DNA from 4 places in the Neobacillus sp. NPDC093182 genome. Region 3 is predicted to be linked to each of the others. Evidence: riboswitches for the same ligand, from Rfam matches in the RefSeq annotation. Region 3 holds a riboswitch; each other region holds the start of a gene.
The links. A riboswitch is a leader RNA that binds a small molecule or an ion and turns the genes downstream of it on or off. The one in region 3 is predicted to bind cobalamin.
Positions count from the first base shown of each region.

Region 1: linked by a shared signal. The riboswitch ahead of ACIQAA_RS19745 (ABC transporter substrate-binding protein) and the one ahead of ACIQAA_RS25565 (ribonucleoside-diphosphate reductase subunit alpha) in region 3 are both predicted to bind cobalamin.
Region 2: linked by a shared signal. The riboswitch ahead of cobJ (precorrin-3B C(17)-methyltransferase) and the one ahead of ACIQAA_RS25565 (ribonucleoside-diphosphate reductase subunit alpha) in region 3 are both predicted to bind cobalamin.
Region 4: linked by a shared signal. The riboswitch ahead of ACIQAA_RS27005 (ABC transporter substrate-binding protein) and the one ahead of ACIQAA_RS25565 (ribonucleoside-diphosphate reductase subunit alpha) in region 3 are both predicted to bind cobalamin.

Region 1 is NZ_JBIVOI010000011.1:55,398-63,706, reverse strand. Features, by position in the region: gene ribB (3,4-dihydroxy-2-butanone-4-phosphate synthase) at 2-1,117, shown strand; gene ribH (6,7-dimethyl-8-ribityllumazine synthase) at 1,147-1,617, shown strand; cobalamin riboswitch at 1,690-1,878, shown strand; gene ACIQAA_RS19745 (ABC transporter substrate-binding protein) at 2,043-3,005, shown strand; gene ACIQAA_RS19740 (FecCD family ABC transporter permease) at 2,971-4,032, shown strand; gene ACIQAA_RS19735 (adenosylcobinamide amidohydrolase) at 4,037-5,503, shown strand; gene cbiB (adenosylcobinamide-phosphate synthase CbiB) at 5,500-6,483, shown strand; gene cobD (threonine-phosphate decarboxylase CobD) at 6,440-7,516, shown strand; gene ACIQAA_RS19720 (bifunctional adenosylcobinamide kinase/adenosylcobinamide-phosphate guanylyltransferase) at 7,498-8,070, shown strand; gene ACIQAA_RS19715 (cobyric acid synthase) at 8,067-8,309, shown strand, end outside.
Region 2 is NZ_JBIVOI010000020.1:76,296-84,604, reverse strand. Features, by position in the region: gene ACIQAA_RS27755 (energy-coupling factor ABC transporter permease) at 1-332, shown strand, start outside; gene ACIQAA_RS27750 (energy-coupling factor ABC transporter substrate-binding protein) at 334-615, shown strand; gene cbiQ (cobalt ECF transporter T component CbiQ) at 634-1,416, shown strand; gene ACIQAA_RS27740 (energy-coupling factor ABC transporter ATP-binding protein) at 1,444-2,298, shown strand; cobalamin riboswitch at 2,440-2,617, shown strand; gene cobJ (precorrin-3B C(17)-methyltransferase) at 2,757-4,379, shown strand; gene cobK (precorrin-6A reductase) at 4,389-5,165, shown strand; gene ACIQAA_RS27725 (precorrin-8X methylmutase) at 5,155-5,820, shown strand; gene ACIQAA_RS27720 (cobalt-precorrin-5B (C(1))-methyltransferase) at 5,795-6,931, shown strand; gene cbiE (precorrin-6y C5,15-methyltransferase (decarboxylating) subunit CbiE) at 6,906-8,099, shown strand; gene cobI (precorrin-2 C(20)-methyltransferase) at 8,099-8,309, shown strand, end outside.
Region 3 is NZ_JBIVOI010000017.1:8,357-16,665, reverse strand. Features, by position in the region: gene ACIQAA_RS25590 (amino acid ABC transporter ATP-binding protein) at 1-246, shown strand, start outside; gene ACIQAA_RS25585 (GNAT family N-acetyltransferase) at 278-790, shown strand; gene ACIQAA_RS25580 (Fur-regulated basic protein FbpA) at 896-1,120, shown strand; gene ssuE (NADPH-dependent FMN reductase) at 1,169-1,723, shown strand; gene metE (5-methyltetrahydropteroyltriglutamate--homocysteine S-methyltransferase) at 1,780-4,074, opposite strand; cobalamin riboswitch at 4,251-4,431, opposite strand; cobalamin riboswitch at 4,579-4,756, shown strand; gene ACIQAA_RS25565 (ribonucleoside-diphosphate reductase subunit alpha) at 4,893-7,202, shown strand; gene ACIQAA_RS25560 (ribonucleotide-diphosphate reductase subunit beta) at 7,230-8,273, shown strand; gene ACIQAA_RS25555 (flavodoxin domain-containing protein) at 8,254-8,309, shown strand, end outside.
Region 4 is NZ_JBIVOI010000019.1:46,277-54,585, forward strand. Features, by position in the region: gene ACIQAA_RS26980 (cobalamin-binding protein) at 1-789, opposite strand, end outside; gene ACIQAA_RS26985 (cob(I)yrinic acid a,c-diamide adenosyltransferase) at 811-1,359, opposite strand; gene ACIQAA_RS26990 (cobyrinic acid a,c-diamide synthase CobB) at 1,352-2,734, opposite strand; gene ACIQAA_RS26995 (ATP-binding cassette domain-containing protein) at 2,785-4,170, opposite strand; gene ACIQAA_RS27000 (FecCD family ABC transporter permease) at 4,167-5,237, opposite strand; gene ACIQAA_RS27005 (ABC transporter substrate-binding protein) at 5,200-6,198, opposite strand; cobalamin riboswitch at 6,379-6,579, opposite strand; gene ACIQAA_RS27010 (acyl-CoA dehydrogenase family protein) at 6,665-7,873, opposite strand; gene ACIQAA_RS27015 (zinc-binding dehydrogenase) at 8,160-8,309, opposite strand, start outside.

The DNA.
Region 1 (8,309 bases), on a different contig from region 3:
CGTGTTTGATAAAATTGAAGAAGCCTTGATTGATTTACAAAACGGAAAAGTTATCATTGTTTGTGATGACGAGGACCGAGAAAACGAAGGTGACTTTGTCTCATTAGCTGAAAAAGCAACACCAGAGGTAATTAATTTAATGGCTACTCATGGAAGAGGTTTGATCTGTATTCCAATTGAGGAGGAATTGGCGCAGAAATTAGAACTTTTTCCAATGGTTGCAGTTAATACAGATGAACATGGTACCGCCTTTACAGTCAGTATTGACCATAAATTTACCACCACAGGGATATCAGCGTTTGAACGTTCGGCAACCGTATTAAGTATGCTCGACCCGGAATCAAAACCTTCTGATTTTAAAAGGCCAGGCCATATTTTTCCATTGATCGCAAAAAAAGGCGGGGTCTTGAGAAGAACAGGACACACCGAAGCGGCAGTGGATTTAGCAAGACTATGCGGATCTAAGCCTGCAGGAGTGATTTGTGAAATCATGAATGAGGATGGAACCATGGCACGTGTTCCGGAGTTGCGGAAAATTGCCGATGAACTTGACGTCAAGATGATCACCATTAAAGATTTGATTGAATATCGCAATAAAAAAGACAAGCTGGTCAAACGTGAAGTTGAAATCAATTTGCCTACGGAATTTGGTGAATTTAAGGCTGCAGGATACTCAAACGTCATTGATGGAAAAGAGCATTTAGCGTTAATAAAAGGGGAAATTAATCCTGAGAATCCTATCCTTGTTCGTGTTCATTCCGAGTGTTTAACCGGTGATGTTTTCGGTTCTTACCGCTGCGAATGCAGGTCTCAGCTCCATGCGGCATTAAGTCAAATTGAAAGAGCAGGAAACGGAGTCCTCCTTTATATGCGTCAGAGCAGTGGTTTAGTCAATAAATTGCGGGCACACGAGCAGCTAGAGGATGGTCACAACACTGGTGAAGCTGATTTACGTGAATTTGGTATTGGTGCTCAGATTTTAAAGGATTTAGGGATTAGCAAAATGAAATTGTTAACCAATAACCCGCGAAAAATAAAAGGAATTAAGGGATTTGATCTTGAGGTCGTTGAAACAGTTCCTTTGCAAATGGAGATCAACGAAGAAAAGGTAAAATAAAAACTACACAATAATTTGGAGGTATTAAAATGGGACATATTTATGAAGGTAATTTAGTAGGCTCAGGTTTAAAGATAGGAATTGTTGTAGGACGTTTTAACGAGTTTATAACCAGTAAATTATTAAGCGGTGCACAGGATGCTCTTAAAAGACATGGTGTAAGCGAAGATGATGTTGAAATTGCTTGGGTGCCAGGTGCATTCGAAATTCCTTTAGTGGCTCAAAAGATGGCCATTAGCAAAAAATATGATGCTGTTATTACATTAGGAACCGTGATTCGCGGGTCCACACCACATTTCGACTATGTATGTAATGAAGTAGCAAAGGGCGTTTCAAGAATAAATCTAGATAGCGGCATTCCGGTTATTTTTGGAGTATTAACAACAGAATCGATTGAACAGGCGATTGAGCGTGCAGGAACAAAGGCAGGAAATAAAGGCTGGGATGTTGCAACTGGCGCTATTGAAATGGCAAATTTATTGCGAACTTTCGAAAAGTAAAAAGATTTTTGGCGAAATTTGCTTAAAAATATGGCTTTCGTTTTTATTTACTATATAATAAGTCTATCATAAAAAAATTAATGAAGAATAGGTGCTGAAAATCTTAACGGTTTTTAGCTTAAAAGGGAAGTTGGTTAAAATCCAACGCGGTCCCGCCACTGTAAATGGGAGCAACCTGCAAAATGTCACTGTCAATCTGATGGGAAGACGCAGGAAGCGATGACCATGAGCCAGGAAACCTGCCTTATTCTAGTGCCCCAAAAAGAACCTACGAGGATAGGGAGGTGTGGACGACTAGAGTCATTTTTAATGGCATTTAATCAAACCAACATCTCTACATTACGTAGAGATGTTTTTTTGTGAATTTTTTAGATGGTGCAGTTTTTTGTGATGTATTTTTGACGGAAGTCATAGGGGGAAGAAACATGAAAAAATTATCAGCGTTATTATTAATTCTTTTGTTAACAATAGGTGCGCTAGCAGCATGTGGAGAACAAAAAGAAACGGTAAAGGATGAAGGAAACAGCAGCACGGAGCAAAAAGGAGAGGAAACGGCATTTCCTGTAACCATTAAAGACGCATTAGACAATGAGGTGACGATTAAGGCAAAGCCAGAAAAAATCGTTTCATTGATTCCTAGTAATACAGAGATTGCTTTTGCACTCGGACTTGAAGAACAAGTTGTAGGTGTGTCCGATTTTGATAATTATCCTGAGGAAGCAGCAGCTAAAGAGAAAATCGGCGGGATGGAAATTAATATCGAGAAAATAATTTCATTGCAGCCAAATTTAGTGTTAGCACATGCTTCCGCAATGAATGGGACAGATGGCCTGCAGCAATTAAGAGATGCCGGGCTGACAGTTTTAGTGATACATGATGCCCAAAATTTTGAGCAGGTATATGATTCGATTGTAATGATTGGTAAGGCCACTGGTGAAAACAAGAAAGCAGAAGAACTGATTAAAAGTATGCAAGATAAATTAGCAGAAATTAAAGCCAAGGCTGGAGAAATCAAAGAAAAGAAAAAAGTGTTTATTGAGGTATCTCCTGCTCCTGAAGTGTTCACAACCGGAAAAAACACATTTATGGATGAAATGATTAGTGTAATTAATGCAGATAATATTGCAAATGACCAAGAAGGCTGGATCAAAATCGATCAAGAAGTGATGATTGACCGAAATCCAGATGTCATCATTACTACATATGGTTTTTATACGGAAAATGCTGTTGAACAAGTGTTATCCAGACAAGGCTGGGAAAATGTCAATGCCATTAAGAATAAGCAAGTCATTGATGTAGATTCTGATCGTGTGACCCGCTCTGGCCCAAGGATTGTTGAAGGAGTAGAGGATCTTGCAAAGGCTGTCTATCCAGAAGTATTTAAATAATAAAATAGCAGCCTACTTACTAGCAGGAAGTTTCCTTCTCTTTTCAGTGTTAGTAGGAATTTCGATAGGAACCGTTTCGGTTCCTATCTTTACCATTATTGAAATTATGATGTCAAAGCTTTTTGGATCTATTTCTTTGGATCAAATTGACCCCATGTTTTCAAGTATCGTTTTGAATATCCGGCTGCCGCGAGTTATTTTGGCTGGATTAGTAGGGGCTTCTCTCGCCATTGCAGGTGCAGCCTTTCAAGGACTATTAAGGAATCCTTTAGCAGATCCATATACTTTAGGCGTATCATCCGGTGCGTCTGTTGGGGCAGTACTCACTTTATTTTTTCAATTATCAATCCCCGTCATCGGCAGCTTTACCCTTCCATTACTCAGCATTTTGTTTTCTTGGGCTACGATTTTCTTCGTGCTTGCATTCGCAAGAAAAATTGAACGCTCGATGAGAGTGGAAACCATTATCTTAACGGGAATCATTTTTAGTTCATTTCTTGGTGCCCTCATATCACTCATGATCGCTTTAACAGGTGATGAGCTTAGACAAATTATTGGCTGGCTATTGGGTAGTGTGTCGATGAGAGGCTGGGAATACATAAGAATTATTTTACCTTTTTTTGTGCTGGGTTCTATCATCCTTATTTTAAATGCAAAAGAATTAAATGCCATGTCTTTTGGTGAGGAACGTGCCCACCATTTAGGAGTAAATGTTCAAAAAAGAAAACTAATCATCTTAACTGCAGGATCAATTTTAACTGGTGCGGCGGTTGCCGTTTCAGGAACGATTGGTTTTGTTGGGCTGGTCATACCGCACCTTTCAAGGTTGTTATGGGGACCAGACCATAGGCACCTGCTCCCATTATCGATCCTTACTGGAAGTGGATTTTTAATTCTAGCAGATTTAATCTCAAGAACGATTATTTCTCCAACTGAGTTACCAATTGGAGTCATAACTGCATTAATTGGTGCCCCGGTATTTGCATTAATTCTATTACAGAGAAGAAGAATGGAAAGAAGTGGATAAAGGGATGCTTAACGTTCAACATGTTGCAGGCGGGTATTCAAATGAACAGATACTGAAGGATATTACTTTTGAAGTTCAAAAAGGTGAATTATTCGGTATCTTGGGACCGAATGGAAGTGGTAAGACCACCTTATTAAAAATGATAAGCGGAATCCTGCCGTTTATAAAAGGTGATATTTTCATATCAGGCAAAAGATTGCAGGAGTATAATTCAAAACAGCTGGCTCAAATCGTAGCTGTTTTATCTCAGCATTCCTCGCAATCGTTTTCCTATACCGTAAAAGAAACGGTTTCGCTTGGCCGCTACGCCCATCAAACCGGCTGGTTTCAGACCTGGGGAGAAAAGGATGAAAAGATTGTACAACGGGTGATGAAGCAAACTGGGATTACTTCCTTGCAAAATAAAGCGATACAAGAGTTATCCGGCGGGGAAAAACAAAGAGTATTTTTAGCTCAGGCACTCGCCCAAGAACCCGAAATTCTCCTGTTAGATGAACCAACGAACCATTTAGATTTATCTTATCAAAAAGAATTACTGGATTTATTAAAGAATTGGACGTCAGAAACAGGTTTAACTGTCGTATCTATATTTCATGATTTAAATCTTGCGGGTTTATATTGTGATCGATTGCTTTTGCTCGAAAACGGGTCCATTAATATCAACCATATCCCGAACGAAGTGCTTAGAGAAGAAAGAATACGTGATGTTTATCATACCGATATTCAGAAGCATCCTCATCCAAGAGTACCAGCACCGCAAATGGTGTTAATACCAGATGAGAGGCAGGATAAGGAGATAATTCAAATTGATGAAAGTTTGTTACGCGTAACAGATGAGTTTATTGAATTAAAATCACCTGCTCCATTAAGGACGATGTCGTCAGGAGTTGTTGGATCAGGAACAGGCTGGCACCATACTTTTGTTAATCGACATGTTGGAAAGGACTATAACTGCAGCGATCATCGAAAGGAAATGGCCTCCTTTTTAAAATTAAACGGCTTCGAACCTTCCGAAACAGTAGGAATGATGACCGCAGTCTTCCTTAATGATGTTACATTTAAGCACGTTGAAGGGAATGAATTCTCACTATTTGTTGTCGTAACTGCAGGTGTGGGGAACGCAATCGATGCTTCTAAAAGTGAACAGCATACCTTTGAACAGGTGCCTGGCACCATCAATACGTGGATCTTCGTTAATGGTGAATTAACCGAGGAGGCCTTTATTCAAAGTATTATGACCGCTACCGAAGCAAAAGCAAAAGCGCTCCATGATTTAAATATTATGGATTCGGTGACAGGCACCATTGCGACGGGTACTTCTACCGATAGTATTCTCATAGCTGCTACCCAGGCTGGTGAAAGGCTGGAATATGCGGGGACGATTACAAATTTAGGTAAATTGATTGGAAAAGCTGTATATGAATGCACGTTAGAGGGTATTCGAAAATCTCAAAAAAGGAAAGTAGTATGATTATCTATCATTTAACTGCCATAAGTATTGCGTATTTTATTGATAGGCTTGTAGGAGATCCCCCTCAATGGCCTCATCCTGTAAGATGGATAGGATCATTGATTTCATTCCTAGAGAAACGCTTAAATCATGGAAAAAATAAAAGATTAAAAGGGGTCGCAATGCTCCTTTTTGTTTTGTTGATAGTATTTTCAATTGTCCTTTTATTAATTGTAATAAGTTATCGAATTCATCCTATAGCTGGCATTGCCATTGAAAGTATCATCATTGCAGCAACGATCGCACAAAAAAGTCTAAAAGAAGCTGCTCTCGAGGTACACGCCCCATTAGAGAAAGGGGACTTGGCAGGAGCAAGAATCAAACTATCTTACATTGTTGGCAGAGACACAGATTCATTAAATGAAGGTGAAATCGCACGTGGTGCAATCGAAACGGTTGCAGAAAACACTAGTGATGGAGTAACTGCACCATTGTTTTGGGCACTAATTGGGGGAGCGCCTCTTGCAATGGTTTATCGGGCAACGAATACCTGTGATTCAATGGCAGGTTATATGAATGAAAGATTTAAAGATTTCGGCTGGGCATCTGCAAAATGGGATGATGTGATGAACTGGATTCCTAGCAGGATAACTGGAATCCTAATGTTAATTGGAACAAAGCCTATGAAAATGGAGTATCAAAGGGCATGGAAGGTATTATTCCGTGATGCAAAGAAGCACCCGAGCCCAAATAGCGGCTGGGGAGAAGCGGCGGTGGCTGCTATTTTGGGGATTCAGCTTGGCGGCATCAACTATTACAAAGGAATCGTTTCAAACCGTGCAAAGATGGGAGATCCATTAGTCCCTATACAAGCTGATCATATTTTATCAGCCAATAAAATCTTGGATAAAACAGTCTTTTTATTTTTACTATTATTATGGATAGGGGGGATCATGATTGAATTTACCTTCACATGGCTCAAATCCGCAGCACCTTTTTAAATCACTGGGACTTTCGCTCCCAGAGAAGTATATTGATTTTAGTGCAAACATTAATCCACTTGGCCCTCCTCCTGCCCTAAAAGAGAAATGGAATGATTTTTATCAGGAAATTACCGTGTATCCAGATCCATTTGCAGAAAAGCTAAGGAATAGGATTGCGGATAGGGAACAAATTTCGGCAGATTCTGTTCTAATTGGAAATGGAGGGGCCGAACTTATTACCCTGGTTGCAAGGTTTCTTTCCGGAAAAAAGGTTATAGTGGCAGAGCCGTCTTTTTCTGAATATGAAAAGGCTTGCCGAGTTAACGATTGTGAGATACAGTACCATCCATTAATGGGACCTCATTTCGAGTTAAGTATAGATGAGTTACATCCAAGCTTAAGCAGTGCAGACGCATTATTTTTATGTAATCCAAACAATCCTACTGGTATTCAATATCCAGTGTCAACGGTACTTTCAATCATACAGGAATGCGAAAAACAAAATTGCTTTGTGATTTTGGATGAAGCTTTCTATGATTTTTTAGTAAACTACGAATCTTTTATCCCTTATATTAATAAGTTCTCAAATTTGATCATTATACGGTCGATGACAAAAATGTTTGCCATTCCAGGAATTCGTCTAGGATATTTGGCTGCAGCTCCAGCTTTAATCGCAGAAATTAACAAATACCAGCCTCATTGGAGTATTAATACTATTGCGTTATTGGCAGGGGAATTATTTTTACAAAATGAAGAATTTATAAAAATGACACAAGTCTATATTTCGGAAGAACGGGAGAGATTGTTTACATTTTTTAAGAAGCATCATTTTGTGATGACTTCGTCACAAGTTAATTATTATTTGTTACGGGATTCAAATCTCCATGAACAAAAAAACTTATTTAAATTCTTATTGCTCAAGGGAATCATTCCCCGCCATACTTATAACTTCCCTGGTTTAGAAGGAAAATGGTTACGTTTTGCTATAAAAAGTAAGGAAGAAAATAGTAAATTAATGGAGGTATTGTTGGAATGGCGACAGCTTCATTAATTTTTATTACAGGCGGAGTAAGGAGCGGGAAGAGCAGCTTTGCCGAAAAAATGGCTGTAGAACACGCAAAGGAAAATGGCGGGCAATTAAACTATTTAGCGACCGGTGTCGCTTCGGACCCAGAAATGAGGGAACGAATCGCACAGCACCAGTATGACCGAGGATCTGGAAAGTCTCGTTGGAGAACGATTGAACAGTCACAAAATATTGGTGAGAGTGCAGCTTATTTTAATAAAGAAGATATTATTCTAGTCGATTGCGTGACGACTCTTTTAAATAATGAACTGTTTTCTTCGAAACAGGAATGGGATGAGTCTTTTTTAGCACACGTAATGGAAACGATCATAACAGGTATAAATAAGATACGAGAAAGTCCAAAAGTTTTAATTGTTGTGAGTAATGAAGTTTTCTATGAGTCAATCGCAGAGAATAATCTCGTTTTCTCCTATTCACGAATTCTAGGAAAGATCCATCAACAGTTGGTGAAGGAGGCTGATCAAGCCTTTTTGGTTGAAGCAGGTATACCCATCAACATGAAGGGAGTTAGGAAATGAAAGGAGTTATGATACAAGGAACCTCATCCGATGTCGGTAAAAGCCTCATTGTGACAGCTCTTTGCCGAATGTTCGCCAATGATGGCAGAAGAGTTGTACCCTTTAAATCTCAAAATATGTCCAATAACTCTTATGTGACAAAAGACGGAAAAGAAATTGGCAGGGCACAAGGAATCCAGGCGGAGGCAGCAAAAACTGAGGCCACTGTATGGATGAATCCGATATTATTAAAACCTCGC
Region 2 (8,309 bases), on a different contig from region 3:
TTTCAATGGCTGTCGTTGGACCTTTCCTTTCTTACGGAATATACAAGTGTGGAAGAAAAATGAATGTATCCGTCGCCGTTTCAGTCTTTTTAGCTGCAATGTTAGGGGATTTGGGGACATATTTAGTGACATCGGTTCAATTAGCTTTAGCTTTCCCTGCTGAGATAGGTGGATTCGTGGCTTCATTTGTAAAGTTTGCTAGTATCTTTGCTTTTACACAAGTACCTTTAGCGATTAGTGAAGGCTTACTTACGGTTATTGTGATGAACTTACTCCAAAAATATAATATGACAGAATTAAATCAATTACCTACACTGAAGGAGGCAAGGTAACATGAGAAATGGAGTATTATTTTTATTCGTGATTCTATTAGCAATTATTCCTTTGATTTTTTTAAAAAATGCTGAATTTGGTGGGGCAGATGGGCAAGCGGAGGAAGTGATTACCGAAGTAGCACCTGACTATGAGCCTTGGTTTAATGCCATATGGGAACCACCAAGTGGAGAGATTGAAAGTTTACTATTCTCGTTACAAGCGGCTCTCGGAGCCATCATCATCGGCTATGTAATTGGATATGGAAAAGCTAGAAAAAAGTATTCTTCATCCAAACAATAGCAGAATGAAGTGAAAACTATGATAAAAATTGATGATTATGCTTATATCAGCGGATTAAAAGATGTTCATCCCGTTGAGAAGGTCATCCTTGCGCTGATCTTTCTCTTTTTTACAATTCTTTCAAAAAATATTTCGGTGGCTTGTTTTACCTTTACTGTCATGAGTATTTTGGTGCTATTCAAGGCGAAAATCCCGTTTATTGCATATTTGAAACTTCTTTTCGTCCCTTTTATATTCTTAATGACAAGCTTGGTTGCCATACTATTTTCCATTGCACCTAATTATCAAGAAGATCTTGAGGTGCTTTGGATGGCTAAAATAGGTTCATGGCAAATCTATATTAGCTCAAATAGTATCCAACAATCATACGAACTAGCTACAACTATATTAGCAAGTGTGAGCTGTTTATATTTTCTTGTTTTATCAACTCCTCTTAATCAATTAATGTGGATATTAAAAAAAGTAAAACTACCCACCGTTTTTGTAGAATTAATCGGGATTACGTATCGATTTATCTTTGTTTTATTGGAAAAGATGAATGAAATTTATATTGCACAATCTAGCAGGCTTGGCTATCAAAATTATAGAAGCTGGTTTTCCAGCGTAGCACAGCTTATTGTCAGCCTTTTCATAAAATCGATGCACGCAGCAAAAGAGCTTCAAATCACAATTGATAGTCGAGGTGGAGATGAACATTTGTATGATGTGGATTTATCATTGGGCTATAAGCGAGGGCATTTTGTCATTATTTTTATTTCGTTTGTAACACTTTTCTTGATAGAAACTATGACAAAATCATGAAAGAACAATGAAAAGGAAGTATGTAGAGTGAGTGAACAAATATTAACGTTTGAACATGTTTCTTATCAATATGCTGATGGAACAATGGCATTGAATCAGATAAATCTTTCCATTGAAAAAGGGAAGAAAATAGCCTTATTAGGGAACAATGGCGCTGGGAAATCGACACTATTTCTTCTTATGAACGGAATATTAAAGCCAACAAGTGGCAGCATTTTATACAATGGAAAGAAGTTGACCTATAAACGGAAAGAGATTCAGCAATTAAGGCAGCAAGTCGGTATTGTGTTCCAAAACTCTGAAACCCAACTTTTTTCATCTACTGTCTATGAAGATATTAAGTTCGGTCCAAAAAATTTAAATTTACCCACCGAAGAAGTTGAGAGGTGTGTAAAGGAAGTCATCACACTAACAGAAACGGAATCGCTTAAAGATAAACCCCCTCACTTTTTAAGTATCGGACAGAAAAAAAGGGTAGCAATTGCTGGAATTGTTGCCATCGATCCTGAATTAATGGTATTAGATGAACCAACAGCTGGGCTCGATCCTTACTATTCAAAAAGAATGTTGAATCTATTGGAAAAGATTCATCATCGAAACCGGACGATTCTATTGTCTACACATAATGTAAATCTTGCTTATGAGTGGGCAGATGAGGTTATCATCTTAAACAATGGGCATTTGCTAGCTCAAGGAACACCGGTTGAGGTTTTTAGTAAAAGAGAAATACTCGAAACAAGCCATTTACAAAAACCTTGGATTATGGAAGTGTTTGAAAAATTTCAAAGAATGAACTTATCCAATAAAAAGTATCCGAGGTCGAAAGCAGAACTGTTTGAAATGATGGAATCATGTTTTAATGGGACCAGCATTCAAGTTTAAGGTGGAATTCTGACGAGTGACCTCAGTTTATTGTGCATAATTTTTTGAAAGCACCATTTCAACCTAAGAAGGTGCTTTTATTAAATTTTCAAACAAATAGTTTGTTAACATTCGAGATTATATGATATAGTTATAAAAAATTTAATAATACTTTAAATAAGTGCTCACATTTGTGAGGTAAAAGGGAAACTAGTGAAAGTCTAGTACAGCCCCCGCTACTGTAAGAGCTGATGAAATTACAATGCCACTGAGAAATCGGGAAGGTGTAAGAGTAAAAAGAAGCTTAAGTCAGGAAACCTGCTTATTTAAACGACACTTGCTTTTCGGAGGGAGAAGTATAGGCGGGACAATTATTCCAATTGTTTTTGTATTTCAGTATGCTTTTTTTATACTGCGATTTCACATGCCTGTATTCCTTTTAAAAGGAGTACAGGCATTTTTTATTTGGAGGTAAGCCTATGAAAAAGGGAAAAATTTTTGTTGTTGGCTTCGGTCCCGGTGATCGTGAGCATATTACAAATCGAGCTGTAGTGGCATTGCAGCAAAGTGATTGTATTATTGGCTATAAAACATATGTGGAGCTAATTGAACCTTTTGTAACAGCAAAGTCCATCGTCAGTACGGGTATGACTGAAGAAGTGTCACGTGCACAGGATGCAGTAAAGAAAGCTGAAGCAGGTCATATTGTCTCAGTGATTTCCAGCGGAGATTCAGGCGTTTATGGTATGGCTGGATTAGTGTATGAAGTGCTGATTGAGAAGGGCTGGACTGAAAAAGAAGGAATTGAGGTAGAAATTGTTCCAGGTGTTTCAGCCATTAATTCTTGTGCAAGTTTATTGGGTGCGCCTGTCATGCATGATTCCTGCACGATAAGTCTAAGTGATCATTTAACGCCTTGGACCGTAATAGAAAAGCGCATTGAAGCAGCTGCGATGGCGGATTTCGTTATAGCTTTATATAATCCGAAAAGCGGTCGACGGACACGCCAAATTGTAGAGGCACAAAATATTCTATTAAAATATCGTTCTCCTGAAACACCGGTGGGACTTGTGAAAAGTGCCTATCGTGAAAATCAAAATGTAGTGCTGACAACACTGGCTGAAATGCTTGAACATGATATCGGAATGCTGACAACGGTTATGATCGGGAATTCTTCTACTTTCTTTTATGACAATAAAATCATTACCCCTCGAGGTTATCAGCGTAAATATACGTTAGGGGAAGAGAAGCAAAGCTTAAAACCGCATCAGCGTTTAAAAAAGGAAGCTGAACCATGGGCATTAAATCAAGAAACAGGGGAAGCACAAGCTGGTTATGAGCAAATTGAAAGAATAAAACAAGAAGCCAGCTCATTAGATTTGGCCATAAAGGCTTTATCCATGGTGACTAAATCGGAAATAGACTATCCGCATTTTGTTCAGCAGCCAATCGAAGATATATTTGAATTTGCTGTTTCACCTGGTGTTGCCAATAAATTTATTACGCCTGAGCAAATGCGCGTATTAGCAGAAACCATTGGCGAGACAGGCACCATGGAATATACACCGGATCATCGTTTTTTACTAAAGATTCCAACAGATCAGCCTGAATCGATTGTTGAAAAGCTTGAACAAAATCATTTAATCGTCATGCCTGTGGGCGATGTTTTAAATGTTAAAGCTTGTGATTTTTGCAACGGTGAAAAAGCAGAATCAATTCCATATGCAGAAGAAATAGGAGCAAAATTGGGGGGCTTAAAGCTTCCAAAAGAATTACATATTGGTTTCAACGGCTGCGGTATGGCCTGTTATCGGGCAGTATTCGATGATATTGGGATCGTTTACCGCAAGAAAAAATTTGATTTATTTATTGGCGCAAAGCCGGTTGGCCGTACAGCCCATGCTGCACAGCCAGTAGCAGAAGGAATTGAACCAGATCAACTGCTGCCGTTATTAACGAAAATTATTGAAGAGTACAAACAAAATGCCCATCCAAATGAACGCCTTTTTAAATATTTTAAAAGGGTGAAAAGAATTCAGTATTTTAACTATCAAGATATGAGCTCCAAAATTGAAGTCGAGCCGGCACCATGTGGAGATTAGGAGGAACACATGATTTTATTTTTAGCAGGCACAAGTGATGCGAGAGCACTAGCCATTCAATTGCAAAATCAAGGCTATCCTTTATTAGCAACAGTAGTCACAGAATCTGCAGCCGAAAGTTTAAAAGCCCACCATATTCCTTATCAAGTGGGTCGGTTATCAGTAGATGACATGATCGCGCTTATTCAGAAGCAAAAGATGACCTGTGTCATCGATGCCAGCCATCCATATGCGGAAGAAGCGTCGAAAACGGCAATGGCAGCAGCAAAAGCATGTGATATTCCTTATATTCGTTATGAAAGGCCAGAAGAACAGTTTATTTCTCCATTCATTACAGAGGTTGACAGCTATGAAGAGGCAGCCAAATTAGCTCAATCTCATAAAGGAACGATCATGCTGACAACAGGCAGCAAAACGTTAGAAATATTTACGAAATATTTAATGCGTGATGAAATCCGGCTTATTTGCAGAATGCTTCCAAATATAGGGAACATGGAAAAGTGCGATAGGTTAGGTATTAAACAAAAGGACATTATTGCGATCCAGGGCCCATTTTCGGAATCATTAAATAAAGCACTTTGTGAGCAATACAATGTGACTCTAATGATTACAAAAGAAAGCGGCAAAGTGGGATCTGTAGATGAAAAAATGACAGCTGCTCTGCAACTAGGGATTCCTGTTATTTTAATCAAACGACCAGCGATTGAATATGAAAATTTTTGTACTTCTTTTGAAGAAGTAACTCAACTATTAGGAGGTATTATTCTTGGCAAACATGAACTTTAATACAAAATTTATTCCCGTAACGGTAGATCCAGACAAGATTTATGATCACAGTTTCGCCATTATTAAAGAGGAAATGGGCGAACATTCATTTACTGATGAGCAATGGCTAGTGGTTCGGCGGGTAATTCACGCTTCAGCAGATTTTGAGTTAGGCCGAAGCATGATCTTTACACCTGATGCCATTGAGGCAGGGGTTCAATCCATTTTAGCGGGCCGTCATGTAGTGGTGGATGTACAAATGATCGAAAGCGGTTCAGGACGGAAACGATTCCAAAAGCATGGCGGGGATTTACATTGTTATATCGCCGATGAAGATGTCTCAAAGGAAGCGAAGGCTCAAGGAACAACACGTGCGATTATTTCTATGCAAAAAGCAACGCGTCTACATGAAGGAGGAATCTATGCCATCGGCAATGCGCCAACCGCCTTACTGGAGTTAATTCGTTTGATTAAAGAAGGTGTGGCTAAACCGGATTTAATTATTGGAATGCCAGTCGGCTTTGTATCAGCAGCAGAGTCGAAAGCGGAGTTAGCAGTGCTGGAAGGGATTCCATTTATTACGAATGTTGGGAGAAAGGGTGGCAGTACAGTGACAGTCGCTGCACTTAATGCCATTTCGATTATGGCGGATGAACGAGCAAAAGAAACGAAATAAAAAAGACCCTTCACAAATGCGACACGGCTATACGACAGGAGCTTGTGCAACAGCGATGACAAAGGCAGCACTGCAAGCTCTTGTCGTGGGAAAGGTACCTGATGAAGTCACGATTTATTTACCGGTTGGCCAGTATGCCACATTTAAAGTAACCGCATTTGAAGTATCAGAAGGCTGGGTAATGTGTGAAACGATTAAAGATGCCGGGGATGATCCTGATGCTACACACCAGGCACGAATTCAAAGTACCGTTCGTTATTCAGAAGAAAAAGGTATCCATTTAGATGGCGGGGTTGGTGTAGGGCGAGTGACAAAAGCGGGACTTCCTGTACCGGTAGGTCAAGCAGCGATAAACCCTGTACCGCGTAAAATGATTTTTGGTGTTGTACAAGAAGCAATTGAAAAATATAAATTGGATTGTGGAATTGAAGTGGTCATTTCCGTACCAGATGGTGAAGAGATTGCTGAAAAAACATTGAATGGGCGTTTAGGCATTATTGGCGGAATTTCGATATTAGGTACACGGGGAACAGTGGTTCCATTTTCAAGTTCTGCTTATATGGCAAGTATCGTACAAGCGATCAATGTAGCAAAAGAATCAGGATGTGAGCATTTAGTCATTACAACGGGCGGACGCAGTGAAAAATATGCAATGCAGCAGTATCCTCATTTACCAGAAGAAGCATTTATCGAAATGGGCGATTTTGTCGGTTTTACGTTAAAGAATATTGCACGGAAGAAGATTCCGAGAGTCTCGTTGGTAGGGATGATGGGGAAGTTCTCAAAAGTAGCCCAAGGCGTTATGATGGTTCACTCAAAAAGCGCACCGATAAGCTTTGAGTTTTTAGCAGGCATTGCCAATAAAGTGGGTGTTGATGAGAAGACGCAGCGAGAAATTTTACAGGCGAATACGGCTTCACAGGTTGGTGAAATGCTTCAGGGAAACGAGGCATTTTTTGCAGCCCTTTGCAAAAACTGCTGCTACTATGCATTGAATCATATGAATACTGACATCAAAGTGTCGACAACCTTGTATGCCATGAATGGTGACTGTTTAGGAAAGGCTGAGAATATTGACAAATTGGATGAAGATGATTGGTATAGGGGATAATGGCGCGGAAGGATTGCTCCCCCACTATACACAGTGGATCAATGAATGCGATGTACTTGTAGGCGGAGAGCGCCATTTGCAATTTTTCCCGGAATATAAAAAAGAGAAAAAAGTTATCAAAGGCGGTTTGTCGGCGTTAACAGCTGAATTACAGCAAGAAACACGAAATGTTGTTATTTTAGTGTCCGGTGACCCACTATTTTATGGACTTGGCAGTGTACTTGCGAAAAAGCTTCCGTTAGAGATTTATCCGTATACCAGCTCGGTACAGCTTGCTTTTTCTAAAATGCAGGAAAGCTGGCAGGATGCGTATATTGTCAGCTTGCACGGCCGTTCCATTAAAGGATTTGCACAAAGAATTGATGGGCGTAAAAAAATTGCTGTTTTAACAGATGAAACGAATTCTCCGCAGGCCATTGCAAAATATTTAAAGCGTTTCGGCATGACAGAATATGATGCCTTTGTTGCTGAAAATCTACAAGGTGAAAAGGAACGGTGCCGCTTCTTCACATTGGACGAAATGGAGCAAAGCTCCTTTTTTCCATTGAATGTTGTGGTTTTAAAACAGCGAATGGCAGTCGAACGCGCCTCTCTTGGAATTCCGGATGATGCTTTTCTTCAGCGAAAGCCAGATAAAGGATTAATTACGAAAAGAGAAATTCGGACTCTTTGTCTGCAGGAGTTAGGACTTAAGGAAAATAGCATTGTGTGGGATATCGGAACCTGCACAGGTTCAGTTGCGATTGAAGCAGCGAAAATCGCTCGGGAAGGTGCCGTGTATGCAATTGAAAAAAATGAGGGTGACCTTGAAAACTGCCTGGAAAATCAGTTAAAACATCGTACAGATTTTGTTGCAGTGCTGGGGAAGGCACCTGACCGTCTGGAAGAATTTCCAGATCCGCATGCGATTTTTATTGGCGGCAACGGTGGAAATATGGAGCATTTATTGCAAACATGTATTTCACGCTTACAACCAAATGGACGCCTTGTTATGAATATTGCAACGATTGAAAATCTGGCAGAAGCGCTGCAGCATTTAAAAGCATTAGGCTGTGAAGTATCGATATTACAGGCACAAATTTCAAAGAGTAAACCAATCTTACATTTAACGCGTTTTGAACCGTTAAATCCAATCTATATTGTGACAGCAAAGAAAGGAAATGAATAATGAGAATGGGAACCTTATTTGGACTAGGTGTTGGGCCGGGAGATCCAGAATTAATCACTGTAAAAGCATTTCGTAGATTACAAGAAAGCCCGGTCATTGCTTATCCAAAAAAATTAAAGGGCAGTAAATCTTATGCCCATCGTATTGTTGAAGTGTATATTAACCCGGCAGAAAAAGAGATGCTTGGTTTAGTATTCCCCATGACAAAAG
Region 3 (8,309 bases):
GGAGATGTTCTTTCCGTTATTAAGTCGATTGCACAAGAAGGAATAACGATGGTGGTTGTCACACATGAAATGAGTTTTGCAAGAGAAGTATCGAATCGGGTGTTGTTCATGGATGAAGGAGTAATCGTCGAGGAAGGCACACCTTTGGAAATTTTTCATGCAGCAAAAGAGGAACGTACCCGCCGTTTCTTACAACGAATTTCTGGTGAATCATTTTTTACCCCGCTAAAAGAACAGGTGAATTAACATTTCAATCAAAGGGAAGAAGGTGAATGTTATGGTGACAACCCAAATCATCATTGATGAAATCAGAGAAGATGAGAAGGAGCAGGTAAGAAACTTATTGGTAAAGAGTTATCAACAGTATGAACATTCCTATAAAGATCCTGAAATCTGGAAAACGTATTTAGAAAATATTCAAGCCTCCATTGATAATCCAGATGTCGATAAGATATTAGTGGCAAAAAGCAATCAGGATATACTTGGCAGCTTGCAGCTTTTTCAATCCTCCGAAAAGGCATATGCAAGGCCAGAACTCGAAATTTTTTCTCCCATTATTCGATTGTTAGGTGTTCATCCTGAAGCAAGAGGGCGTGGTGTAGCACAAGCGTTATTAAAAGCAAGTGTTGCCTACGCAAAGGAGCTTGGAGCGACAAGCTTGTATTTACATTCCAGTGATCGAATGCAGCATGCTATTCGACTTTACGAAAGGTTTGGCTTTAAGCGAGATAAAAGTAAGGAATTTAAAAATCAGGAAATTCTAGTAAAATGTTTTCGGTTAGACTTATGAAAGTTCAAGAAAATTATTAAGCTGACATTATACGTTAACGTGTCAATGATTATTATCCACACGAAAACGTTGTATTTATTAAAACTATAAATAGGAGTGATTCGGATGGGAGAAATTCTTCGAAATGCCGTTGAAAATAAGCGCAAAAAATTAATTAAAAAACTGATTGCTTATAATGTTTATAAGAAAGAAGATAAACACCTTTTTGAGCTCTCACTAACGGACCTAGAAAATGAATATAGAAAATTTAAATCCCTTAGTCATCCCCACAGTGATATTGGATCGATCAAATTAACTGGTCATAAATCAAACAAAAAGTTAAATCAATAAACGAATGATTTTGATAATAAAAATCCATCGAGAAAGGAAGTACGAATAATGAGTAAAGTGACCATTATATCTGGCAGTCCTTCAGAGTATACGCGATTAAATGGGGTTTTACATGGTGTTATAAATCATTTAAATGGGGTTGCAATATCTCCAGAAATCATTCATGTCCGCGAACTTCCATCAGAAGATTTAATTAAAGCGAAGTTTGATAGTGAAGAAATAATAAAGCAAAATAAGAAAGTTGAGCACTCAAATCTGGTCGTGATTCTGACTCCGGTTTTCAAAGCATCCTTTTCAGGAGTTTTAAAAACTTACTTGGATCTTCTTCCGCAAAATGGTCTTGAAGGTAAAACCATTTTACCGATTGCTATTGGAGGAACTTTTGGTCACTTATTAATGATTGATTATGCTCTTAAACCTGTTCTTACAGCTCTGGGAGCAACCCATATTTTAAAAGGAGTATTTATTTTAGATAATCAAATAAAAAAATTAGGCAATAATCGCTATGAATTAGATTCAGAAGCGAGAACTCGGTTGGTTTCTTCATTTAATGGTATAGAAAAATTGTTACTAGGGAAAAGTGTATCTCGTTCGGTTCTGTAAAGGACGCGATCAATTAAGGCGCCTAAAATGGCGCCTCAAAATGTTTATCTTTACACTTAGGAAACAGTTTGTTCTTGCTGTTGGCGGAGTTTTCGTGCAGCTGTGACCATATTTTTTAATGACGCAATGGTTTCATCTTCATGACGTGTTTTTAAACCACAATCTGGATTCACCCAAAACTGTTCTTTTGAAATAATCTCTAAGCTTTCGTTTAATATAGTGTCGATTTCTTCTACACTTGGCACACGGGGGCTGTGTATATCATAAACACCTAAACCGATACCAAGTTCATATGGATTTTGTTTTAGTGATTGAATTAGTTCCCCGTGACTTCTAGACGTTTCGATTGAAATGACATCTGCGTCAAGGGCACGAATTGGCTCTATGAAGTTATTAAACTCACAATAGCACATATGGGTATGAATTTGAGTTTCATTTCTCACACTAGAAGTCGCGAGCTTGAATGCATTCACAGCCCATGATAAATAGTCATTCCAGTCTTCTTTCCTTAGTGGCAAGCCTTCACGTAAAGCTGGTTCATCCACCTGAATTATGGCAATGCCTGCATTTTCTAATGCTTGAATTTCTTCCTTCAACGCTAAGGCAATTTGGTTGGCAACGTGTTCACGAGAAAGATCATCACGAACAAATGACCAATTTAATATTGTGACAGGTCCTGTTAACATCCCTTTCACATACTTCGACGTTAATCGCTGTGCTTCTGCAACTTCCTTCACGGTCATTGGAGATGTCCACTCGACGTCACCATAAATAATCGGCGGTTTCACACAACGTGACCCATATGATACCACCCAGGCTTTTTCTGTAAAAGCAAAACCTTTGAGCTTTTCACCAAAGTACTCTACCATATCGGTTCGCTCAAATTCACCATGCACGAAAACATCAAGGCCAATTTCTTCCTGAATTTGAATCCAGCGTGCGGTTTCACTTTTCAAAAACTCAGCATATTTCAAGTCGGTAATTTCTTTTTTACGCCATGCAGTACGCGTTCTTTTTACTTGATCGGATTGAGGGAAGCTTCCAATCGTTGTGGTTGGAAAATCCGGTAATTGTAAAGCTTCTTTTTGTAAAGATTGACGTTCTTTAAAGGGCATTGGACGTGTAAAATGCTCTGGCTTGACTTGTAATAAAAGCTCCTTCACACGTGGATTTTTCCTTCCCTCATGCTGCTCTAAGGCTTGAATTGCCACTATACTTTGTGACACACTTTTACTTCCAGACCAGTTCTCGTCTGAAACGAAGGATGTTATATGCGTTAACTCGATGATTTTCTCATCGGCAAAGGATAATGCGTTTAGTAATGTCTTGTCCAGAGTCTTTTCAGATTTAGTTGTGACAGGTACATGCTGTAAACTGCAAGAAGATTGAACCCACGCTTCATTTACGCCGCTTAAGGATAAAATAGCTTTGGTCATCATTGCTTTTTCAGCCAAACTTGCCCGCCAAATATCACGCCCATTTATGATACCAATCCCTAATATTTTATCTTGTGGGAAACCGTATTTACGGAGTGAAGCCATATTCTGATCAGCACCATGAATAAAATCAAGCCCAACTCCAGCGACAGGTAATTGTATGAGGTCTTCATACGCTGATAGTCCTTCAAAATAGGTTTGTAACATCAGTTTCGCTGCAGGTACTTCTTCTGCTAATTGTTTATAAATTTGTTGAACTAGTTTGATATCTTCAGGTGCTAGTGAAAGGACTAATGCTGGTTCTTCCACTTGTATCCACTGTGCTCCTGCATCTACAAGTTGTTGGAGTACTTGAACATAAAGAGGTAAGAGTCTTAAAATAAATGATGCTTTTGATATCGAATCGTAGCCTTTAGATAATTGTACAAAAGTATAGGGACCTATAATGGTTGGTTTTGTAATTAGACCTAGTTCAAACTTCGCTTCTAAAAAATAATCTAAAATGTAGTTTTGAGTTAATTTTAGTGGCTTGCCTTCATACTCAGGTACAATGTAGTGGTAGTTTGTATTAAACCATTTTGTCATTTCAGAAGCCACAACATCGTTTGCTCCACGTGCCATTGCGTAATAAGTTGTAAGATTTACCTTTTCACCAGTCCAATTATAACGGGCTGGAATTAAACCGAACATGGTCGCAAGGTCCAGCATACGGTCATAAAAGGTAAAATCTCCAACCGTAAGTATGTCTAATCCTAAGGATTGCTGATGCTTCAAATGATTTAAACGAATGGTCTTCATCTCAAAGATAAACGCTTCCTCTGATTTTTCACCCTTCCAAAAAGATTCCACACAACGTTTCCACTCTCGATTACCACCAATGTAGGGGTACCCAATGGCTGTACTAGCTAATTTCATTTACGATTCCTCCTTTTCATTTACATATATCCAAATACAAAAAAGCCATCTCCAGGAACCGGAAATGGCTATACAATCAAGTTAAAGGTATGTTTAAAAATCTTGCATAAACAATACAACTCATAACTCGTTTGTCGTACAAATGAATGTCACCACCTATTTCCACGTAGGTATCTGGTGTGTACTACAAATTGGCAGGTCTCCTGGCTCATCATCAATGTTCATCACACCTTCCCATCAAAAGACAGTGGTATTTGTGATTCACTCCGAATTACAGTTGCGGGACAGCGACGGATTTGCACCGTTCTTCCCTATTAAGCCAAGCCTCAGCTTGGCACCAATTCTTACACGATATGTAATTGCCAATTAATATAACATATAAAAAATCGTTCGTACACAATTTTCTGAGAATTATTTTTGTTATTGTCAAAGTGAAAATAGTATATTATAGTTGAACATATACAATATTTAGTAGTGAGCAATAAATCAAAACACTAAATATAGAAAATAACCAATATAAATGGTGTCTATATAGACTTAATAGGGAATCTGGTGAGAATCCAGAACTGTACCCGCAACTGTAAGTGCTGACGAAATAATCATATCCACTGTCTACGGACGGGAAGGGATTAGAGTAGGGAGAAGCACAAGTCAGGAGACCTGCCATTTCTATTACGTATTATCTTCTTCGGGAGCTGGGAAGATATAACGAGGGTATACCTACTATTACAGTGAATGAGCCTGTATGATAGATTAATCCACGTTATCAAACCCATCTTCATAGATGGGTTTTTTGTCGTTTCACTCACGAAGTCATTATGAAAAGAAATGAGGAATTTGGTATGGCAGTAAACAGTGTTTATTCAGACAAGGATTCGGTTTTGGCGGCAGTGAAAAAAGCTTCTGAAAAATATAATCTGAACACAAATGAATTAGTTGAAAAGATCGCTAATCTTGAAGACTCTTCCATATATGAACAATCCCTTTTTTATGCATTAAATCAAATTTCAATGAGCGATCCAAACTGGACCTTTCTAGCAGCAAATCTTTATTTACAGGAACTTTATCAAAATGCGTCAAGCAGCAGGGGATACGAGCCGGAAGAAAAATACGGAGGTTTTTACACGCTGATTGCTGAATTAACAAAAATAGGAATCTATTCCGAGGATCTATTACATGACTATTCAAAAGAAGAGATTGATACACTAGGCGCAGTAATTACATCAGAACGGGACAATTTGTTTAATTATATAGGGCTGTTCTTACTAGCAGATCGTTATTTGGCGAAAGATTACGAAGGAAAACTATACGAGTTACCTCAAGAACGGTTTATGGTCATCGCCATGACATTAATGAGAAAAGAACAAAAAGGAAACAGGTTAAACCTTGTAAAAGAAGCATATTGGGCACTTAGCAACTTGTATATGACCGTTGCAACACCAACTCTATCAAATGCCGGAAAAAGCTTTGGGCAGCTCTCTTCCTGTTTTATTGATACAGTGGACGATTCTTTAGATGGAATTTATTTGAACAATTGGGATTTTGCTAGATTAAGTAAAGACGGTGGCGGGCTAGGTGTTTACCTAGGCAAGGTACGTGCCTTAGGTTCAGATATCAAGAAATTTAAAGGTAATTCCTCTGGGGTGGTTCCATGGATTCGGCTTATTAATGATACGGCTGTGAGTGTCGACCAATTGGGCCAAAGGCAGGGAGCAATCGCCGTTTATTTAGATGTATTTCATAAAGATATTATGAATGGCTTTTTAGACTTAAAGACAAATAACGGTGACGAAAGACGAAAGGCTCATGATATTTTTACGGGTGTTTCCATACCTGACTTGTTTATGAAGAAATTAGAAGAAGTAGATGAAAACGGTCGAAGTGTTGGAGAATGGCACACCTTTTGTCCTCATCAAGTAAAACAAATAATGGGGTGGAAGGACCAAGACGGGAATCCCCTGGGCTTGGAAGATTTTTATGACGAGTGTGATGTAAAGTTTTTTACAGAAAAGTATGAAGAAGCAGTAAAACATCCTTTTCTTCCTCGAAAAACTTATCGGGCGATGGATATAATGGCAAGGATTATGATTTCTCAATTAGAAACCGGTACGCCATATATGTTTTATCGGGATGAAGTCAATCGTCAAAATCCAAACAAACATGCAAGAGGATATGGATGTGCGTCGATTTTTTGCAGTAATTTGTGTACAGAGATCACGCAAAATATGTCTGCCACCACGATTGTTAAAGAATATAAGGATGAAGAAGGAAATATTGTCATTGTTCGTAAACCTGGGGACTTTGTTGTCTGCAATCTATCATCTATTAATCTGCCGAAAGCTGTAAAAGGGAATGTACTAGAAAGATTGGTTTCAATCCAAATGAGAATGCTAGACAATGTAATTGATCTTAATACCATTTCAGTGGGACAAGCGGAAGTCACTAATAAGCAATACCGTCCTGTAGGCTTAGGTACGTTTGGCTGGCATCACCTCCTTGCGTTAGAAGGCATCTTTTGGGAGTCTGATGAAGCAGTTGAATATGCAGATCGTTTATATGAGGATATTGCTTACCTTACCATTCGTTCTTCTATGGAATTAGCAAAGGAAAAAGGCAGTTATCCAAAATTTGAAGGTTCAGAATGGCAGTCAGGCCAGTATTTTGAGCGCAAAGGATATAAAACAAATCGTTGGAACCAACTGATGGAAGATATTACAAAGTATGGGGTTCGAAATGGCTGGATGATGGCGATTGCTCCAAACTCATCCACAGCAAAGATTGGCGGTTCAACAGATGGGATTGACCCTTTGTATGCAGTCGAATACGCGGAGGAGAAGAAAAATTTCAAATTTAAAGTAACGGCACCCGATTTGGACCATAACAGTTACAATTTTTATCGACGAACTCGTCATGCGTTGGATCAAACATGGAGTATTAGGCAAAATGCCGCCAGACAGCGCCATATCGACCAATCGATTAGTTTCAATCTCTATGTTCGTCATGATATTAAAGCGGTAGAGTTATTAAATCTTCATAGGGAAGCATGGAGGCAGGGCTTAAAGACGACTTATTACATAAGAAGTACTTCTCAATCGGAGATAGAAGAATGTGAAGCATGTCAAAGTTAGCAGAGAAGAATGGAGGAAGTTTATTTCATGATTCATACACCATTAACCAAAATACAATTACTCAATCCTGACTTTCCAAACAAATCCACCGGAATCATAAATGGAAAGTCATCGGGAATCCTTAACTGGAATGATATTGCCTATCCAAAAATGTACGATTTATATCAAACTCTATTATCAAATTTTTGGAAACCGCAGGAAATCAATATGCAGGATGATATAAAACAATGGGATTCCCTTAGTAATCAAGAAAAAGATGTGTTTCTGCGTATTAATACGCAGCTAGCTTCTCTTGATAGCCTGCAGACACCAACCATGAGTCAAGTAATGGATTATGTGAGTGACTCTAGTTTTAAAGCGATCTTTGCTGTTATTTCACAACAAGAAGCTGTTCATAATGAATCATATTCGTATATACTAAGCTCGCTTATTCCCATTGGCGAACAAAATGAACGATTTAATCAAGCAAAAAGTGATCACATCGTCCAAAAACGAAATCAACTTATTTTAGATGCCTATGAGGAATTTAGACAAAATCCAACGCCGCAAACGTTGTTCAAGTTATGTGTAAACTCCATTAACCTAGAGGGGATTTATTTTTACGCCGGTTTTGCCTTTTTCTATCATTTAGCACGTCAGCAAAAAATGCTGAAAACAAGTACAATGATTAGTTATATTCAACGGGATGAAATGCAGCATGCCTACTTTATTGCTCAATTCATTCGAATCCTTTTAACAGAAAATCCGGAGCTTCATACAGACGAAAATATTAACTATATCTACCAAACGATTAACGAAGCGGTTGAGCTGGAAAAAGAGTGGGCTCACTATATTTTAGCTGAAATCAAAGGAATCGATTTAGAGGAATTTGAAGGCTATGTAGAATATTTAGCAAATAAACGATTGAGACAGCTTGGCTTGAAAAATCTTTATGAAGAAAGGATTAATCCGATGCCGTGGATTCAAATTTTTGGAGATGAAATGATGAATGAAACAAAGTCGGATTTCTTTGAACAAAAGTCCAGAACGTATTCAAAGGTCTCACAATCCAATGGATTTGACGAACTCTAAATTATCAGTTGCCATTGTTTACGCATCGGTATCAGG
Region 4 (8,309 bases), on a different contig from region 3:
GTTGAATGGCGGGTAAATAGTCGGATGAAGGATACTCGCTATCTTAAATAATCCAAGTAATAATCTAGGTGAAGGTCTACAAAATAATGGCTCATCCAATATATATAATTCATTGTTTTTAATGGCATCCATGTGTTCCGTCCCAGGGCGTTTTAATATAACCTTTGGATTAACTTTTTCTTTCTGCACCCCCACCCAAATAACGGAAATAACATCGGGATTTCTTTGTACGATCTCTTCCCAATCCGTTTTAACACTTGATTGCGCCATATCTTCAAATACGTTTCTTCCCCCTGCAAGTTTACTTATTTCGGTTAACCAATTGGCTGAGCCAGGAGTAAAAATAGGTTTTGCCCACCATTCCCAATAAAGGGTTACAGGCTTTTGTATTTGCTGTGATAAAGATTGAAATTTTTCGATTATACGATTGTACTTTTTAAATAATCGTCTGGCTTTTTCAAAAGTATTGGTAACTTCTCCAACGAATAATATACTTTCTCCTACCTCTGTTAATGTCTTAGGATTAGGTACAATGACAAACGGTATGTTGCGTTTTTCTAACTCTTCGATATTGCGTTCCATTCCAGGTACTGAGAGCGAGGCTAATACTAAATCAGGTTGTAATTCTTCCACTTTGTCCATATCAATGCTCAAATCAGAACCTAATCTTGGCAATGTTTGAATATCCTCCGGCCAATCCGAATAGTTATCTACACCTACCAACGAAGATGTTAACCCTAAGTAAGCTGCTAATTCTGTATTACTTGGACATATGGATATCAATCTCATATATAAACCTCCTTCATGATTCTAAAATTCTATTCCCTTTACAGCTGGGATGCCTTCATCGTAATAATGTTTTTCCGATTCAATGACTGAAACAAGATCTGCTATCTCTTTTATTTCTTGCTTGGCATCTCTTCCGGTAATCACCAGATGAACATGGGAAGGTTTATTTTTGATTAGATCAATCACTTCGTTTAGAGGCAAAACATCTTCAATTGGAAACTTATTAATGGCTAATGCATTATTAAGTTCGTCTAAAATAACCAAATCGTACTCTCCACTCATAACGGCCTCCTTAGCTTGCGGCCATCCTTGCTTTAAGGCTTCTCTATGTTCCTCTGGAGTTTTTGTCCAAGTGAAACCAACTCCTAGTTGGACCATATCAACGCCCAGCCTTTGCAAGGCAAGTTGTTCACCATAAGTACGCTCAGGTGATTTAATAAACTGATAGATCTTCACTTTAAATCCTCGACCAATTCCTCGAAGGGCTAACCCTAAGGCGGATGTCGTTTTGCCTTTTCCATGACCTGTATAAACAAGTGTTAAGCCATTTCGATTTATTTGTTTACTCATATCGCTTTCCCCTATTCTCCAGACATTTTCTTATCCAATTCTCAACCATTTCTGGGCAAGAGGCAAAATGAAAATGAGTGTACCCAGCTGATAAATTATGTAGTAAATACCCTTCCTTGCTTACACCTCTCATTCCTTTCGTTTCATAAGCATAAGGCACATCCTCTTCAACGGCTTTGAAGATTGAGTAATGAAATTCATGACCTCTGGCACTCAAATCCTCAAGTATAAAATTAGCATTTTGCCCGTTAATCTCTCTATATCCCAATGCAGCTAATTTTGTTTGCATTTGTATGCTCCCTGATATAACACCCGCCATTTCATGCTTTTTCTTATCCGTAGTTTCTATGAACTTGGTTAAATACATGAAACCTCCACATTCAGCAAGTGCAGGCAATCCATTTTCAATCGCTTGCTTTACTGATTGCTTTGCTTTTAGATTACAAGCAAGGTCTTGTGCAAACTCTTCTGGGAATCCGCCGCCTATATAAAGTCCATCAACATCTTCAGGTACCTCCTCATCCGCAAGTGGCGAGAAATAAACAATTTCAATACCTTTTGCTTCCATAATTTCTAGATTCTCAGGGTAATAGAAATTAAAGGCACTGTCTTTTGCTACAGCGACTTTCACTAGATTTTCTCTCTGCTTTTCAAATATGGAAGACTTTCGACTTACCTCTAACGGCTCAGCAACAGCTAATTCAAGTAGTTTCTCGATATCGACAGTCTCACTGACCAGCGTGCCTAATTTATCAAAAAACGAACCCAGTTCTCCTCTTTCCATAGAAGGAATTAGTCCAAGATGTCTCTCAGGAATTTCAATATCTAGTTCTCGTTTCAAATAACCAATAACAGGAACGTGACATTCCTGCTCAATCGCTGTCTTGACAAGCTGAAAGTGACCATCGCTTCCCACTTTATTTGCGATAACAGCAACTATTTTGGGGCCCTCGGCAAACAATTGAAAACCTTTTACGATCGCTGCAGCACTTCTGGCCATGCTTTCACAATTGACAACAAGCAAAACTGGACTCTTCGTATTCATACTAATTTCTGCTGTACTTCCCTCATTCGTTTCAGGATTTTTCCCATCAAAAAAGCCCATGACCCCTTCAATGATTGAAATATCGGCCCCCTGACTGCCATGACTAAAAATATCCAGTACAAGATCTTTTGTCAGCATCCAGCTGTCTAAATTTCGAGAGTTTCGTTTCGTTACAGCGGTATGATAAGAAGGATCAATATAGTCAGGTCCACATTTAAAGCCCTGAACGGTTAAGCCCATTTTTTTTAAAGCAGCCATTAACCCAATGGTCAGTGTTGTTTTCCCCACACCGCTTCCAGTTCCGGCAATTACGATTCGTCGTTCCGTCATCTGCCATTCCCCCCCTTTTTAGCACTAAAATCCGAAAAAGATCCAGGATGTTAGTGAACCTTCTCTAAATCCTTGCTGAGCATTTCCTCTATGGCACCATACACTATTTGACCAATTCCTATTCCGACAACTGTTCCTGAACCTGCGCTAGATATTTTTTCCCCTTGCTGTGTAAGCCCAAGGAGCAGGGTATCGGTTGATGTACCAGCAGGGGCGGTTTGGGAATCTATCATATGAAATTCCTGCAATGCTTTTACTTTTGCCTCGGTAGCAGCCATATATCCATCAACAAGAGCACCATCTGTAAAATACGCATCTATGAATATCATTATGTTGATGGATTTCCCTCCCCATGCTGTCACAATTGCCATCATATGAATATTTTCTATTTCTTTCGTTACAAATACCATTTCCTCAAGTTTTGCAGCTGTCATGACTGCGGCCGATAGTTCGTGAGGAATCGAGTACTTTTCCATCAAATGCTGTAAATCGTGGTGTGGACCTTGAAATTGGCAAAAATGTTTTAACCACTGTATTCCAGCACCAATACTCGTATTTGATATGGTACGTAATGGTTTATCAAATTGAACATGAATATATTCTTCTGTTTTTCTTATCTTATAAAGGTCTTCAAAGTTTAACGACATACTTGATGTAAAATAGTTTGGTGTCATGAGAAGCTGTGGTTTAGGAACAGTTGGGTGTGATTGGGCATTCACTTTCACCTCATAGACCTTCTTTAATTGATCTTCTTTCCTTAATAGGTCAACATCTCCAACTTCTAAAAAGCTTCCATTATGAAGTAAGGCAATTCGATCTGCATAGAGCGAAGCAACATTCAAATCATGCAGAATAGAAAAAATGGTTAACCCCGTTGTTTGTTGTCGTTCTTTTAATAGATTCAACATTTGAAAGGTATGTTTAATATCTAGATGATTGGTAGGCTCATCTAAAAGTAAGATCTCAGGCTCCTGAGCTAAAGCTTTGGCCAATAAGACTCTTTGTTTTTCACCACCACTAATCAGACGAAATTGAGTTTTCCGAAGGTCGCCTATTTGGGTTATTTCCATAACCTCCTCAATGACTTTCCGGTCTTCTTTCGAAAGTTGCTTAAAGATCCCCTTTTGATGAGGATAGCGTCCAAGACTAATGATTTCTTCAACGGTATAATCGAAGGATACTTGAACTTCCTGTGTTAAAACCGCCATTTTTTTTGCTTTTTCCAGTTTTGAGAGAGATGAAATTTCTTTACCACATATGGAAACTTTCCCGCTAATAATCGGCAACTGCCCTGTTATGAGTTTAAAAAGGGTTGTTTTCCCACTCCCATTTGGCCCGAGAAGAGCAAAAAACTCTCCTTTTTTAATTTCTAAATCTAGACCTTTAATAATGGGGGAATGGGTATATCCACCGACCAAGTTTTGAACGTTAATCATTTATTCGTCCCCCTTCCAAGTCTTTCTCTAATCAATAAAAGGGCAAATACAGGTGCACCAATTAAGGCAGTAATCACGCCAATTGGCAGCTCTTTAGGTGCAATCATGGTTCTAGCCATTAAATCAGCTAGTATAAGAAAAGCTCCACCCATTATCAAGGAAAGCGGAAGGACATGGCGATGATTCGGTCCCGTAACAAGTCGGATTAAGTGTGGAATAACAAGTCCAACAAAGCCAATCGACCCTGAAACAGCTACTGCTGCACCGGTTAATAACGATGCACCAATTAGAACAAATGTCTTTCCTTTTTTAACATCTACTCCAATATGATCTGCTGCATCCTCTCCTAGTGCTAGGGCATTTAATTCACGATAGAAGTAAAACAACACAATGGAACCGATTATCATAAAGGGGATGATTAGTTGAACATAACTCCACCCTCTCATTCCAACACTGCCATATAACCAGTAAATAATTTGAGTCATCGCGTCTCGATCTCCCAATGAAATAAGAAGAGATACAAGCGCACTAATAAAGGCACTAACAATGATTCCTGCTAAAATAATCGTTTCAATTGCTAAACTTTTACTACTCAATCGAACGAGTCCGAATACGACAAGTAAAGCAATTAATCCACTAAAAATCGAAACGACCGGAAGCGTAAAATTTCCTAAACCAAAAATTGTTACTTGAAAAAACAAAACGAGAACAGCCCCAAGTGAGGCTCCTGAAGATACCCCAATGGTGTATGGGTCTGCTAGTGGGTTGCGTAAAAGCCCTTGAAAAGCTGCACCAGCTAATGAAAGGGCTGCCCCTACACAAAAGGCAAGAAGAACTCTTGGCAGACGGATATTCCAAATGATCATTTCTTCATTTTTTGCTACTTCATCAAGCCAACCCATATTAATCGTTTTATCTAGTATAATATGTAAAATAGTAGGAATTGGGATTATTACACTACTATAAAATAAGCCAAGAAGGCTCGTACCAAGTAAAAGCCCTCCGCTTATCAAATACAACCAAACTATTTTACTGCTTAAATATTTCCGGATAGATAAGTTCCGCAAGTGTCTCGACTCCTTCAATTAAACGAGGACCGGGTCTTGTAACCGTATCGCTATCAACGTCAAAAACGTTTTTATTTTTTACAGCTGGCACTTCTGACCATCCTTCACGATTCAAAACCCCATCAGTTGGATTATCTACATAGTATCCATAGGTGGTAATAATCACATCAGGGTTTAATTTGACAATTTCTTCTTCCGTCATCTTTACCCAGCCCTCTTGATCTTCTGCGGCATTAGTGGCTTGAATGGTCTCAAGCATTTCATGCATAAATGTATTTTGTCCTGTCGTAAAAATATCTGGAGCAGGTGAAACTTCTACCCAAACTTTCTTTTTATCCTTGATAGCCGCTGCTTTGTCTTTGATTGCTTGAAATCGTTCTTTCATATCAGAAATAATTTCTTCTGATTCGGTCTTACTTCCAGTAGCAGTACCAATCATTTCAATGTTGCTATATACGTCCTCAAAGGATACAGCACTTCCAACAACAACCACGTCAATACCAGCTTCTTCAAACTGTTTTAAGGTTTCTGGATGTGTTTTATAATGATAATCTGTAACGAGCGCTATATCTGGAAGTAATGTGAGAACAAGCTCTGATTTGATATCCTGTGCACCAACCTTTTCAATTTCTTCCACTTCTGGTGGATAGTTATCATAATCTGATACGCCAATGACTTTATCGCCTAACCCAAGTGCAAACGCTATTTCTGTATTACTAGTCTGAATCGAAACAATTGTTTCAGGTTCCTCATCAATCGTTACCTTTCGATTCGCATCGTCGGTAATGGTTACAGGAAACTGAACTCCATCATCCTTCTCCCCTTCATTTGTCTTGTCGTTTTGGGTAGCAACTGCTTTATCTTGAGTGTTCTGTTCCTGTGTACCACAGCCTACAATAATACCCATGCTTAACAGAAGAACAACACTGAATAGTCCCCACTTTTTTACAATCTCTTTCATCACTTTTTTCCTCCTTCTATTTTTGAACACAAAAAAACGCTGTTCCAGAGGAAAGCGTAGAGTAAAGGCAGTTTTATAATACATTGTCTTTTGGACAGCATGATAACTTGCAATCGTCATAATAAATAAAAATATTTACATAGGATTACCTGCACTTTAAACATTCCTTTCCTCGAGGAAGCTTAAAAAACATAATAGGCAGGTCTCCTGACTTGCGAATCACTGGTTGGTTATCCCTTCCCATGTAAAAAACACAGTGGATAAATATAACCTTCCTTCTCGCTTACAGTGGCGGGACCGTGTTGGATTTACACCAACTTCCCTCTTAGTCTCAAATAATCCTATTCAGATCATTTAAGAAACCTATTTGTCTAGTATTCATTTTTTTGTTATAAAGGCAATTATAGTAGAGTGTTCCACCTTTGTAAACTATTTCTATTTTTTCTTTATCTCATTTATTTCCATTTTAATTGCTGACGGAAACATGTTCAAATGGCCATGAAGGCAATTGTTTGCGAAGCGGTTTATCTTCTCTATAACCTAAAGCATATTCCCCTTGCATAATCGTATGAATTTCTCTAGTGCCTTCATAGATCACTGGTGCTTTAGAGTTCCGCAAAAAGCGCTCAACTGGGTATTCATCGGAATAACCATATGCCCCATGGATTTGAACGGCATCATTGGCAGCCTCAAATGCAGCATTACATGAAATCCATTTAGCAAGTGACGTCTCTTTTGTATTTCGTTTACCCTGATTTTTTAACCAGCCAGCTTTAAAAACCAACAATCTGGAAATTTCAAGATTTGCGCTCATTTTTGCGATCATTTGCTGTACAAGCTGGTGTTTTCCAATCTCTTTGCCAAATGTTTTCCGTTCATGGCAATACTTAAGGCTTGCTTCAAGGCTGGCTTCTATTAAACCTACTGCTCCTGCAGCTACTGTAAAACGGCCGTTATCTAGGGCAGCCATAGCAATTTTAAACCCTTCTCCTTCTTCCCCTAATCTGTTCTCAACAGGAACCTTTACATCCGTTAAGAATACTTCACCGGTATTTCCAGCGCGAATACCCAGCTTTCCCTTAATAGCCTTCGTTTCTACTCCTGCAAAACTGCGTTCAACAATAAAGGCAGTAATTCCTTTATGCCCACTATCATGATTTGTCTTGGCAAAAATTAAGAAATGGTCAGCAACATCACAAAGAGAAATCCATGTTTTGGAGCCATTAAGAATATAGTAATCCCCATTTCTAGCAGCTGTCGTATTCATCGCTGCAACGTCAGATCCAGCATTCGGTTCTGTTAATCCGAAGGCACCAATTTTACGTCCCTGTGCTTGAGGGACTAAATACTTTTGTTTTTGTTCCTCCGTTCCCCATTGCAATATTGTCATACTGTTTAGCCCTGTATGAACAGAAACGGCTGTCCGATAGGCAGTATCTCCCCGTTCTAATTCTTCACATACAATGGCCAGTGTATTATAATCCATGCCTGCCCCGCCATACTCTTCAGGGATACAGACACCCATTACTTGCAAATCCGCTAATTTTTTCAAAATCGCCGGTTCAAAATGGCCTTGGCGATCCCACTCCTGAATATTTGGAATGATTTCCTTATCGACAAATTTTCTCACCATTTCCTTTACACTTTGCTGCTCATCTGTTAATTCAAAGTTCATCATATAAATTCCCTCCCTCAATAAATACATTTTATTTTACATTTACATTTACCTAATGCTCCCTTCACGCTATCTCTCCATCTTAACTACTCGATGTACAAAAAAGGAGCCAGCAAAACAAACAATGATGTTCCTCATTGATTGCCTTACTGACTCTTGCTCATATCTCGTTTCCTGCAAAGGAAGTACAAGTGCAATTAAGTCAATTTACCGTGGATGTTATTATGATTATACAATTTATTTTCTGAATTTTCCATAAATCAAAAAGATTAATTCGTTTCGTATCTCATTGCTCCCATGGCAAAAGAATTAGTTTACCGGTCGTTTTGCGCTGTTCCATGAGCTGGTGCAGCTCCGGGGCCATGTGTAAGGGTTGGATGTTCCCAATGACGGGTTTAATGGCACCTTTAGCTGCAAGTTCAACAATTTTCCCAAG